DNA from 2 places in the Streptomyces sp. NPDC052016 genome. Region 1 is predicted to be linked to the other one. Evidence: riboswitches for the same ligand, from Rfam matches in the RefSeq annotation. Region 1 holds a riboswitch; the other holds the start of a gene.
The links. A riboswitch is a leader RNA that binds a small molecule or an ion and turns the genes downstream of it on or off. The one in region 1 is predicted to bind S-adenosylmethionine.
Positions count from the first base shown of each region.

Region 2: linked by a shared signal. The riboswitch ahead of thrC (threonine synthase) and the one ahead of ACIHAR_RS05895 (aminotransferase class V-fold PLP-dependent enzyme) in region 1 are both predicted to bind S-adenosylmethionine.

Region 1 is NZ_JBIUBX010000003.1:202,006-208,441, reverse strand. Features, by position in the region: gene ACIHAR_RS05915 (NYN domain-containing protein) at 1-912, opposite strand, end outside; gene ACIHAR_RS05910 (hypothetical protein) at 985-1,224, opposite strand; gene ACIHAR_RS05905 (rhomboid family intramembrane serine protease) at 1,393-2,151, shown strand; gene ACIHAR_RS05900 (Lrp/AsnC family transcriptional regulator) at 2,148-2,429, shown strand; gene ACIHAR_RS05895 (aminotransferase class V-fold PLP-dependent enzyme) at 2,468-3,829, opposite strand; SAM riboswitch class IV at 4,187-4,303, opposite strand; gene trpD (anthranilate phosphoribosyltransferase) at 4,378-5,442, opposite strand; gene ACIHAR_RS05885 (cytochrome bc complex cytochrome b subunit) at 5,583-6,436, opposite strand, start outside.
Region 2 is NZ_JBIUBX010000019.1:34,702-41,137, reverse strand. Features, by position in the region: gene ACIHAR_RS23655 (NADH:flavin oxidoreductase) at 1-920, opposite strand, end outside; gene groL (chaperonin GroEL) at 1,206-2,828, opposite strand; gene ACIHAR_RS23645 (cold-shock protein) at 3,122-3,325, opposite strand; gene ACIHAR_RS23640 (MoaD/ThiS family protein) at 3,778-4,053, opposite strand; gene thrC (threonine synthase) at 4,141-5,430, opposite strand; SAM riboswitch class I at 5,449-5,605, opposite strand; gene ACIHAR_RS23630 (glucosyl-3-phosphoglycerate synthase) at 5,775-6,436, shown strand, end outside.

The DNA of each region.
Region 1 (6,436 bases):
GATGTCCTTCGGGGTCATTCGTCCCGGTTCGACCGCATCCACGGTCTCCGCCGGCCGCACCGACACGGGCGGCAACGCCAGCTCCCTGCGCAGCCCTTGGGCCGCGTCCAGCAGGGTGTCCACCAGCAGCCGCACCCGCATGTCCTCGACGCTGCGCCCCTCGCGCGCCGCCCGCCGAGCGGCCTCCAGCGCGGCCTCCGTCTCCCCGAGCCGCGCCTTCAGCCGCCGCGCCTCGCTCTCGGCCGCGGACAGCTGCGCGTGCCCCTCGGCGCGCACGGCCTCGATCTCGCCGTGCATCTTGCGCAGCGCGGCCTCACCGCGCTTGACGTCGCTGAGGGCCGAACGCAGCTTGCGATGCAGCGATTCGGCCTCCTTCTTCGCGGCCTCCAGCTCGGTGCGCAGCCGTTCGGTCTCGGCGCGGGTCTGCTCCCGAGCCTGGGCGAGCTGCTCGCGCAGCCGCTCCAGCTCCGCGCGGCTCTCCTCGTCGGCGCGCTCGGCGTCCGCCCGCTGCGCCTCCTCACCGGCCGCGGTAACCAGCTTGACCCAGTCGGTGGGCCGCAGTACGTAGGCCGCGGCCGCCACGTCGAGCGGGTCCGCGGCCGGGGGCGGCGAGCCGGAGTCGAGGGCGCCGGACAGTTCCGGCTGGGCCTCTCTGAACTTCTCGGCGATGCGCTGCCGGAACAGCGGGTCGGTCTCCAGCGCGGCGGCCATCGCGTTGCCCGCGAACTTGGCCCGCCGGTTCGGGGCGAACCGGGCGTACTGCCGCAACTGGGCGGGCAGTTCGCCGACGGTCAGCCCGCCGAAGGCGTCCGAGACGATCTGGACGACCCGGCGGCGCACCCCGTCGGGCAGCGGACGGTCGAGCACCTCAGCGGCGCCGTCGCCCGGCCCCCCGCCTGCGCTCTCCACCATCCGTCACACCCCAATTTCTGAGCTGGGCCCTCCCCCACCCTCGACTTCGCTCGAGCGGGGGGACCCCCGTCGTCAGGAGCCGGCGCCCGGCCGGTCCACGAGTTCCACCTGATCCACGGCGTTGCACCAGCGGCACCGCACCGACTCGATGGTCTCACTGACCACCTGGCGCTCCTCGACCGTCGGCTCGCCGGCGAGATCGAGGTGGACGTACTCGACGACCTTCGACGAGCGCGTCACGTCGAACCGGGTGAGGTTGCCGCACAGCGTGCAGCGCCACCGCGTGCTGGCGGTCGGCAGGGGAACCGTCATCGTGACTGTCCGCTTCCTTCTAGTGTCGGCCTTGTGGCACCGGGTCGCGCCCAGGCTCCCCGGTCCATGTGGCTCGTAACCCTACGGCCTGGCGGGTACTCGTCGCCCATCCGTCCACGGCGGCGAGGCGGTCCGGGTCAGTGCGTCCCGTTACGTCATGCTCTGTTCATGATCGGCGACTGGAGCGGGTCCCTGAGCAGGGCCGTGCGTGAAGCCGTGGGCCGCGCGATCCGGCGGCCGGCGGCGCCGGTGACGTACGGCCTGATCGCCCTGTGCTGTCTGGTCTTCGTGATCGGCCCCGCCTCGGGCCTCGATCCGTCGTACGGCACCGACGAGGAGCTGCTCGCCGTCCAGCGGGCCTACTTCCGCCGCTGGGGCGTGATCCCGGCCGAGCTGTTCGAGGGCGCGGCCGCCACCGCCCTCACCCCCGCGACAGCTCTGTTCGTCCACGGCAGCTGGGTGCACCTGCTGGGCAACATGCTCTTCCTCTACGTCTTCGGGGCGATGACCGAGCACCGGATGGGCCGCGTCCAGTTCACGCTCTTCTACCTCGGCTGCGGCTACCTGGCCCTGGTGGGCTACGCCGCCGCCCACGCCGACTCCGACCAGTCCCTGGTCGGAGCCTCGGGGGCGATCTCGGCGGTCCTCGGCGCGTTCCTCTACCTGTTTCCCCGGGCGCGCGTCACCAGTCTCCTGCCGTTCCTCTTCTTCCTGCCGCTGCGCTTCCCGGCCTGGGTGGTGCTGCCCTTCTGGGCGGCCCTGCAGTGGCTGGCGGCGGAGCGGGCCGGACCGGGGCCGGGTGTGGCCTATCTGGCGCACCTGCTGGGCTTCGGCCTGGGCTTCACCTTCGCGTGGGCCCGGTTCGGCGGGACGACTAGAGTGAAGTCCGCCCCAGCTCCGGCCCCCGAGGGAGAGAACCAGCCGTGATCACCGCGATCGTCCTCATCAAGACCAGCGTGGACCGGATCCCCGAGATCGCGGAGCGGATCGCTTCGCTGGACTCCGTGAGCGAGGTCTTCTCCGTCACCGGCACCTACGACCTGATCGCCATGGTGCGGGTGCGGCAGCACGAGGACCTGGCGGAGGTCATCCCGGGGCGGATCAGCAAGATCCCCGGTGTCGAGGCGACGGACACGCACGTGGCGTTCCGTACGTACTCGCAGCACGACCTCGAGGCGGCGTTCGCCATCGGGCTGGACTCCTGACCGGGTGAAGACCGGCCACTGACCTGCGGGGGCGCCGGTCACACGGCCGGGACACAGCGGCCGTCCTCCGTCCTGTACGTCCACTGCGCGCCGTCGGCCACCAGTTCCTTCACGGCGGCGACGAAACGCTCCACGTGCTCGTCGGGGGTGCCCGCGCCGAAACTCACCCGGATCGCGTTGAGGGACCTCTCGCCCGGGGCGGCCTCGGGGGCGCCGCACTCGCCCTGGGCCTGGGGGTCGCCGCCCAGCAGGGTGCGCACCAGCGGGTGGGCGCAGAACAGGCCGTCGCGGACGCCGATGCCGTACTCGGCGGAGAGGGCGGCGGCGAAGTGGGAGCTGTTCCAGCCGTCGACGACGAAGGAGATGACGCCCACGCGCGGGGCGTCGTCGCCGAAGAGGGACAGGACGCGCACCTCGGGGACCTCGGCCAGGCCCGCGCGCACCTTGTCGATCAGGTGCCGCTCGCGGGCGACCAGGGTGTCGAAGCCGGCCTCGGTGAGGGCCTTGCAGGCGGAGGCGACGGCGTAGGCGCCGATGACGTTCGGGGAGCCCGCCTCGTGCCGCGCGGCGTTCTCGTGCCACTCCACGTCCACTCCCCCGTCCTCGCGCCGGGTGACCCTGCGGCTGGCGCCGCCGCCCGCGAGGTAGGGCTCGGCCGCGCGCAGCCAGTCGGCACGGCCGGCCAGGACGCCGGAGCCGAAGGGGGCGTACAGCTTGTGCCCGGAGAAGGCGACCCAGTCGACGTCGAGGTCGCGCACGGACACCGGGTGGTGGGGGGCGAGCTGGGCGGCGTCCAGGACGATGCGGGCGCCGTGGGCGTGGGCGGCCGCGGCCAGCTCGCGGACCGGCCACAGCTCGCCGGTGACGTTCGAGGCGCCGGTCACGCAGACCAGGGCCGGGCCGTACGGGTCGCGGTCGGCGAGGGCGCGTTCCAGGGTGTCCACGGCCTGGCGCGGGGTGCGCGGGGCGTCGAGGTAGGTGACGTGGGCGTCCTTCCAGGGCAGCAGGGAGGCGTGGTGCTCGGTCTCGAAGACGAAGACCTGGCAGCCGGCCGGGAGGGCCCGGGCCAGCAGGTTCAGGGAGTCCGTGGTGGAGCGGGTGAAGACCAGCTGGTCGTCCTCACGGCAGTCGAGGAACTCCGCGACCGTCCGGCGGGCGTTCTCGAAGAGGTCCGTGGAGAGCTGGGAGAGGTAGCCGGCGCCGCGGTGGACGCTGCCGTAGTACGGGGCGTAGGCCGCCACGTCGTCCCAGACGCGCTGCAGGGCGGGGGCGCTGGCCGCGTAGTCGAGCGCCGCGTAGGTGACCTCGCCACCCGTGACGAGTGGAACGGTGACGTCCCGGCCCAGAACGGGCAGCGGGGCACAAACGGCCTGGGCGGCGGCAGCGGTGGAGACGGACATGGTGAACTCCCGTGAAAGGCAGGCGGAATCACCACGCGAGCACACGTGCGCACGGACACCGCGGCACGACTCGGCGTGGGAGAAGAGGTGAAGGGGAATGCGGAGGCGGGGCTCTGCGGCCCTGGGGCCTGTCCGACCATTCCCGTCGTCGCCCGGAGGGCGGCACCGCGGCGTCAGGTGCGTGCTCTCGGCGGGCCGGGCGCAGACCCTCGTACTGGGTGTACTCGGGGCTGTGCCCGGTGCGGCGAGAGTGCGTGCATGGCGCCGCGGTGCAGACGGGCATGGCCAGACAGGCCCTAGCGCATTCGCTTGCTCACGGGAGGCTCCTCGACGACCAGGACCCCTGGTTTCGCGAGGGGTCCGCGCTTGCCGTAGACCTCGCTGCCTACGACCTGGTCTTCACCCGGGGCACCCCGCCACGGACGGAGGGTTGCCGGACAGTCGGCCGGGGCCTCATGACTGTCACTCATGACCTGGACAGGAACGTACGTGAACTGATCGCGGTCCCGCAACTCCTGTCCGGATCGCGGGACCGCGCCGTTCGTCCGTCACGCGTTGCTGGCCGCCACCCAGCGCTCCAGCGCCCGCTTGGCCGCCCCGGAGTCGATGGACTGCGCCGCCTTCTCCATACCGGCGCGGATCTGCTCGGCCAGCGGCGCGTCGGTCGGATCCAGCGCCGCCAGGGCGGCGGCGGAGTTCAGCAGGACGGCGTCCCGCACGGGGCCCGTCTCGCCCTCCAGGAGCCGTCGCGCGACCTCGGCGTTGTACGAGGGGTCCGCTCCCCGCAGCGCCTCGACCGGAACCAGTCGGATGCCGACGTCCCGGGGGTCGAAGGTCTCCTCGGTGACCTTGCCGTCACGGACGATCCACACCCGGGAGGTGGACGTGGTCGTCAGCTCGTCGAAGCCGTCGTCGCCCCGGAACACGAGGGAGGAGTTGCCGCGCTCGGCGAAGACCCCGGCGATGAGCGGGGCCATGCGCGGGTCGGCGACCCCCACCGCCTGGGCCTTCACCTTCGCCGGGTTGGTCAGCGGGCCGAGGGCGTTGAAGGTCGTCCGGATGCCCAACTGCCCGCGCGCGGCGGCCACATGACGCAGCGCCGGGTGGAACTTGATCGCGAAGCAGAAGGTGATCCCGGCCTCCTCGGCCACCTCGGCGACCCGCTTCGGCGTCAGTTCGAGATTGACGCCCAGCTTCTCCAGGACGTCCGAGGCGCCGGACGCGGAGGACGCGGCCCGGTTGCCGTGCTTGACGACCTTCGCGCCCGTGCCGGCGATGACGATCGACGACATCGTGGAGATGTTCACGGTCTTCGCGCCGTCGCCGCCGGTACCGACGATGTCGACGGTCCGCCCCGGCACCTCGATCACGTTCGCGTGCTCGTACATGGTCCGTACCAGCCCGGTGATCTCCGCGACGGTCTCGCCCTTGGCGCGCAGCGCCACCGCGAACCCGGCGATCTGCGCGTCGGTCGCCTCGCCGCGCATGATCAGGTCCATCGCCCAGGCGGTGTCGTCCGCGGTGAGGTCGTGGCCGTCCAGCAGGCCGTTCAGCAGCCTGGGCCAGGAACGGCCCGCCGCGGTGTCGCCTCCAGCGGGGGTCACAGCGCTCATAAGCCGCTCCTGGTTCCGTGCGGTCCCGCTCTTCGGGACACGCGTCTCAACGGGTCCACCCTATCCAGCCGGGGGGCACGGCGAAGGGCCCCGTCCGGTGTTCGGACGGGGCCCTTCGGCGTGACGTGGCGACGCAGTGATCAGTGGTGGCCGTGGCCGCTCGTGATCTCCTTGTACTCCTCGACGGTCGGCTTGGGGATTTGGCTCTCCTCGCCGTAGTACGCGTTGCTCAGCTTGGCGCGGACCTTCTCGGAGCGCTTCAGCTTGCGCTCGACGCCGTTCTCGTCGACCGCCGGGCCGAGCTCGACCGGGGCGTACTGCTCGTGCGACGTGAGCGTGTACAGCTGCTCCTGGCTGAGCGGCTCGTGGACCTCGATGAACTCACCGTGCGGCAGGCGCTTGATGGTGCCGGTCTCGCGACCGTGCAGCACCTTGTCCTTGTCGCGGCGCTGGAGGCCGAGGCAGATCCGCTTGGTGATGACGAAGGCCAGGACCGGTCCGGCGAAGAAGCCGATCCGGACGAACCAGGTGACCGCGTTGATCGACAGGTGGAAGTGGGTGGCGATGATGTCGTTGCCACCACCGATCAGCATGATCATGTAGCCGGTGACCCAGGCGACACCGAAGGCCGTACGGGTCGGGGCGTTGCGCGGCCGGTCCAGGATGTGGTGCTCGCGCTTGTCGCCCGTGATCCAGGACTCGATGAACGGGTACAGCGCGATCACGGCGAGGAACAGACCGAAGAGCACCAGCGGGATGAACACACCCAGGACGAGCGTGTGACCCCAGAAGTTGATCTCCCAGCCCGGCATGGCGCGGACCAGACCCTCGGCGAAGCCCATGTACCAGTCGGGCTGGGCGCCGGTGGACACCTGGTCCGGACGGTAGGGGCCCAGGACCCAGATCGGGTTGATGGACGCGATGCCGGCGAGCAGCGCGGTGAAACCGAAGACCAGGAAGAAGAAACCTCCGGCCTTGGCCATGTAGACCGGCA
Region 2 (6,436 bases), on a different contig from region 1:
TCCAGGCCGACCGAGCCGACGGTGATGGCGGGCTTGCCGGTGAGCTTCTTCGTCCAGCCCGCCAGGTTGAGGTCGGAGCCGTCGAACTCGGGCAGCCAGTAGCGGCGGGTGGAGGCGTGGAAGGCGTCGACGCCGGCCGCGGCGAGCGGGGCGAGGATGGCGTCCAGCTCCTCCGGGGTCTCCGCGAGCCGCGCGTCGTAGGCCTCCTGCTTCCACTGCGAGTAGCGGAAGAGGATCGGGAACTCGGGGGAGACCGCCTCGCGGACGGCGTCGACGATCTCCGCCGCGAACCTCGTGCGGGACACGGGGTCGCCGCCGTAGGCGTCCGTGCGGCGGTTGGTGCCCGCCCACAGGAACTGGTCGACGAGATAGCCGTGGGCGCCGTGGATCTCCACGCCGTCGAAGCCGATGCGCTCGGCGGCCGCGGCGGCCTCGGCGAACGCGCCGATGACGTCGTCCAGGTCGCGCTGGGTCATCGCCCTGCCGGTGCCCTCGGTGCCGTCGACACGGATGCCGGAGGGGCCGACGGCGGGGGCGTCCGCGACGGGCGGCTGGCCCTGCTTGCGCACCATGCCGATGTGCCACAGCTGCGGCACGATCGTGCCGCCCGCCGCGTGGACCGCCTCGGCGACCTTCGCCCACCCCGCCAGCTGCTCCTCGCCGTGGAAGCGCGGCACGCGGTCGCTCTGCCCGGCCGAGTCGTGGCCGACGTACGTTCCCTCGGTGACGACCAGGCCCACCCCGGCGGCGGCGCGGCGGGCGTAGTACGACGCGACGTCCTCGCCGGGGATGCCGCCCGGGGAGAACATGCGGGTCATGGGCGCCATCACGATGCGGTTCGGGACGGTGAGGCCGTTGATCACGGTCGGCCGGGCCAGGATCTGTGCCGCGCTGGAGGCGGTGGGCTGGGTATCGGTCACGCAGGGCTCCTCGGAAGCGTCGTTATACCGGTCAGTATGTGCGCACGCATTGTTGCACCTACTTAAGCAAATGGACGCGCAAGGCGACGCATTCCACATCCGTCCCGCATGGCCGTGGCCCCGGCCACCCTGTCCGCGAGCAACCACGACCCACCCCGCCGCCGCAGCCCCGTCGGACAAGCGCGTGCACGGCCCGGAACGCCCGAGGGCGGCACCCCCTGTCGGAACAGGGGGTGCCGCCCTCGGTAAGGACGCCGATCAACCGGGGTCGAAACCCGAGGTGGATCAGAAGTCCATGTCACCGCCCGGCATGCCGCCGCCGGCCGGGGCAGCGGCCTTCTCCGGCTTGTCGGCGATGACGGCCTCGGTGGTGAGGAACAGCGCGGCGATCGACGCGGCGTTCTGCAGCGCGGAGCGCGTCACCTTGGCCGGGTCGATGATGCCCTCGGCGACCAGGTCGACGTACTCGCCGGTCGCGGCGTTCAGGCCGTGGCCCGGGGTCAGGTTGCGCACCTTCTCCACCACGACGCCGCCCTCGAGGCCGGCGTTGACCGCGATCTGCTTCAGCGGGGCCTCGAGCGCCAGCTTGACGGCGGCGGCACCGGTGGCCTCGTCGCCCTCGAGCTCCAGCTTCTCGAAGACCTGGGAGGCCTGCAGCAGGGCCACGCCACCACCGGCGACGATGCCCTCCTCGACGGCCGCCTTCGCGTTGCGGACGGCGTCCTCGATGCGGTGCTTGCGCTCCTTGAGCTCGACCTCGGTGGCGGCACCGGCCTTGATGACGGCCACGCCGCCCGCGAGCTTGGCCAGGCGCTCCTGGAGCTTCTCGCGGTCGTAGTCGGAGTCGCTGTTCTCGATCTCCGCGCGGATCTGGTTCACGCGGCCCGCGACCTGCTCGGAGGAGCCGGCGCCGTCGACGATCGTGGTCTCGTCCTTGGTGATGACGACCTTGCGGGCCTTGCCCAGCAGGTCGAGGGTCGTGTTCTCGAGCTTGAGACCGACCTCCTCGGAGATGACCTCGCCGCCGGTCAGGATGGCGATGTCGTTCAGCATCGCCTTGCGGCGGTCGCCGAAGCCCGGGGCCTTGACCGCGACGGACTTGAAGGTGCCGCGGATCTTGTTGACGACCAGGGTCGACAGGGCCTCGCCCTCGACGTCCTCGGCGATGATCAGCAGCGGCTTGCCCGACTGCATGACCTTCTCCAGGAGCGGGAGCAGGTCCTTGACGTTGGAGATCTTGGAGTTCGCGATCAGGATGTACGGGTCGTCGAGGACGGCCTCCATACGCTCCATGTCGGTGGCGAAGTACGCCGAGATGTAGCCCTTGTCGAAGCGCATACCCTCGGTGAGCTCCAGCTCCAGACCGAACGTCTGGGACTCCTCGACGGTGATGACGCCTTCCTTGCCGACCTTGTCCATGGCCTCGGCGATGAGCTCGCCGATCTGGGTGTCGGCGGCGGAGATGGAGGCCGTGGAGGCGATCTGCTCCTTGGTCTCGACGTCCTTCGCCTGCTCCAGCAGGGCGGCGGAGACGGCCTCGACGGCCTTCTCGATACCGCGCTTCAGGGCCATCGGGTTGGCGCCGGCGGCGACGTTGCGCAGGCCTTCCTTGACCAGGGCCTGGGCGAGGACGGTCGCGGTGGTCGTACCGTCACCGGCGACGTCGTCCGTCTTCTTGGCGACTTCCTTGACCAGCTCGGCGCCGATCTTCTCGTACGGGTCCTCGAGCTCGATCTCCTTGGCGATGGAGACACCGTCGTTGGTGATCGTGGGGGCGCCCCACTTCTTCTCGAGGACGACGTTGCGGCCCTTGGGGCCGAGGGTCACCTTGACGGCGTCCGCGAGCTGGTTCATGCCGCGCTCGAGGCCGCGCCGCGCCTCCTCGTCGAACGCGATGATCTTGGCCATGTGAAGTGGTCCCTCCAGGACTGGGGGTGATTCCTTCGGACCGCGCCCGCGCCCGCGACGGACGGCTCCCGACCGGTGGTTCCTTGCCCCATCCGGTCCACGAGCCTCACCGACCCGGTCCTTCGTTGTCACTCTCACCTTCAGAGTGCTAACGCAATGATTAGCACTCGGCCCTGTCGAGTGCAAGCGCCTGCCGGGATCGGGCGGCGCGCTCGGCCGTGCGCGGGCGGGCCCCGGGCAGCACGAAGGGCCCGCACCCCCGCCGGGATGCGAGCCCTTCGCTGAAAATTCGTTCAGGCGGTGACGCGAACCATGTCGGCCTGCGGGCCCTTCTGACCCTGCGAGATCTCGAACTCGACCCGCTGGCCCTCTTCCAGGGTGCGGTAGCCGTCCATCTGAATCGCGCTGTAGTGGACGAAGACGTCCGCACCACCGTCGACCGCGATGAAGCCGTACCCCTTCTCCGCGTTGAACCACTTGACGGTGCCCTGAGCCATGCCTAACTCCCCTATTACTGGCCCTTGCACAGATCCACACTTCGCGGATCCGGGTCAGACCTCACCCCCCAGTTGGTTGGGGGCGTGCGCCGGAACGCGTCGACCGCGGCTGAATGTATCTGTCCAACTGCCGTGTGCAACAGGTCAGTCGGACGAGAATTCTGGACGCACGAGGCCAGGAATGTGGCGAGAATTCGCCAGAATTCGGGGCAAGTCGGGCCCCGCAAAGGCCATAAAAGCCACAAAAGAAGCACACACTTTGGCTACTTCTTGTCGGGCTCAGGGCAGAAATCAAAGGCTCCGGATCAGTGGACCGGGACCCGGTTCCCCAACTGTACCGCGCTCAATCACACTGAATTGCCCCCTCCGCTTCTCTCACGGTGGGGGCAATTCGATGAACTCTCGGTAATCAGCGTTACCGACGGTTACTACCGGCGAGTACTGAACCTCGGTCAGCCACCCGCGACGGCCGGGATGATCGAGACGCCGGCGCCGTCCGGGGTCGCCGTCTCCAACCCCTGCTCGAAGCGCACGTCGTCGTCGTTGACGTACACGTTGACGAACCGGCGCAGCTTGCCCTGGTCGTCGAGGACACGCGCGGCGATCCCCGTGTGGTTCTTCTCCAGGTCGGCGATGACCTCGGCGAGGGTCGCGCCCTCGGCGGCCACCTCGGCCTGACCACCGGTGTAGGTGCGCAGGATGGTGGGGATGCGGACGGTGACGCTCACGTTGTGACCTCCGGTCGGTACGGTGCCCCGAGGGGCGCGGGGAACTGCGCGACCAGCCACGCAGCCCGCGGACGGACAACTACCCGCTTACGCGAGGCCGGCCTCGCGAAACGAGTCCAGGGTGGGACGAATGGTCGCGGTGAGGCCCGTGCCGGCCACCGCGTCCAGCGTCTTCAGCCCGTCGCCGGTGTTCAGCACGACGGTCGTCAACGCCGGATCCAGCAGACCGTTCTCGATCAGCTTCCTGGTCACGCCCACGGTCACACCGCCGGCCGTCTCCGCGAAGATGCCCTCGGTCCGGGCGAGCAGCCGGATCGCGTCGACCACCTGCTCGTCGTCGACGTCCTCCACCGCGCCGCCCGTGCGACGCGCGATGTCCAGGACGTACGGCCCGTCCGCCGGGTTGCCGATGGCGAGGGACTTGGCGATGGTGTTCGGCTTCTGCGGGCGGACCACGTCGTGGCCGGCCTTGTACGCGGTGGACACCGGCGAGCACCCCTCGGCCTGCGCACCGAAGATCTTGTACGGCTTGTCCTCGACGAGCCCGAGCTTGATCAGCTCCTGGAGCCCCTTGTCGATCTTCGTGAGCTGCGAGCCGGAGGCGATGGGCACGACGAGCTGGTCCGGCAGCCGCCAGCCGAGCTGCTCACAGATCTCGTACGCCAGCGTCTTGGAGCCCTCGGCGTAGTACGGCCGCAGGTTGACGTTGACGAAGCCCCAGCCCTCGCCCGCCGGGTCGCCGATGAGCTCGGAGCAGAAGCGGTTGACGTCGTCGTAGTTGCCCTCGATGCCGACGAGCTCGCCGCCGTAGATCGCGGCCATGACGACCTTGCCCTGTTCCAGGTCGTGCGGGATGAACACGCAGGAACGGAAGCCGGCGCGGGCCGCGGCGGCGCCCACCGCGCCGGCGAGGTTGCCGGTCGAGGAGCAGGACAGGGTGGTGAAGCCGAAGGCGCGGGCGGCCTCCAGGGCCTGGGCGACCACACGGTCCTTGAAGGAGTGGGTCGGGTTGCCCGAGTCGTCCTTGACGTACAGTCCGCCGGTCACGCCCAGCTCGCGGGCGAGGTTGTCGGCCTTGACGAGCTTGGTCCAGCCGGGGTTGAGGTTCGGCTTGTCCGCCACGTCGGCCGGGACGGGCAGCAGCGGCGCGTAGCGCCAGATGTTCGCGGGTCCCGCCTCGATGCGCTTGCGGAGCTCCTCCGTGTCGTAGGAGGAGAAGTCGTACGCGATCTCGAGCGGGCCGAAACACTCCTCGCACGCGAAGACCGGGCCGAGGGGCACCCGGTGGCCGCACTCGCGGCAGGAGAGAGCCGCGGCAGGACCGAGGTCTACGCTGGTCGTGGAGTCGGTGGTGCTTGCAACTGTCTGCACAGCCATGTGAGGCGAGGCCCTTTCTCCTCATCTTCCTCACGACGCATCTCGCCGTGAGACGGATTTGGCACCTTCCCTAGCCGGGAGCCTCGCGGAGCGATCGTCACTGATCGGTACGAGACCGGCTGGAGGGTTGCCGGGGCTTCATCGGGCCGTGTCCCTCTGCCCCTCTGGATGAGCGGTATGTGGTTGTGAACGCCGACGACCCCGGACATGTGATGGTCATCCGCGTTGTTCAAGACTGTAACCGACGGCCAGGACAGTTGAGATAGTCGTCCGAACCGCGAGATGGATCACACGGTGACCCCGTGTGCACCTGGTGTGATCACGACAGTGAGGAGTCGCAGACCGTGCTGGAAGAAGTCGAGCGCTGGCTCGCCACCCGCTCCTGGTCCGTGACCGATCGCCCGCTCCACGGGATCCTGGCCGCCAAACGTGCCTCGGGCCAGTCGGTGTCCGTCGTGCTGCCCGCGCTGAACGAGGAGGAGACGGTCGGCGACATCGTCGCGATCATCCGCCACGACCTCGTGCAGCAGGTTCCGCTCGTCGACGAGGTGGTCGTCGTCGACTCGGGGTCGACCGACCGTACGTCGCAGGTCGCGGCGGCTGCGGGCGCGCGCGTGGTCCACCGGGACACGATCCTCCCCCGGATACCGGCCGTGCCCGGGAAGGGCGAGGTCCTGTGGCGCTCCCTGCTGGTCACCACCGGGGACATCGTCTGTTTCATCGACGCCGATCTGCGGGAGTTCTCCTCCGACTTCGTCTCCGGGATCGTGGGCCCGCTGCTCACCGACCCGGACATCGACCTGGTCAAGGCCATGTACGACCGCCCGCTGGGCACGGAGTCGACTGCGCTCTCCTCCGGCAGGACCGCCGGCCAGGGCGGCCGGGTGACCGAGCTGATGGCCCGCCCCCTGCTCAACATGCACTGGCCGCAGCTCGCCGGCTTCGTCCAGCCGCTGGGCGGCGAGTACGCGGCCCGCCGCAGCCTGCTGGAACGGCTGCCCTTCCC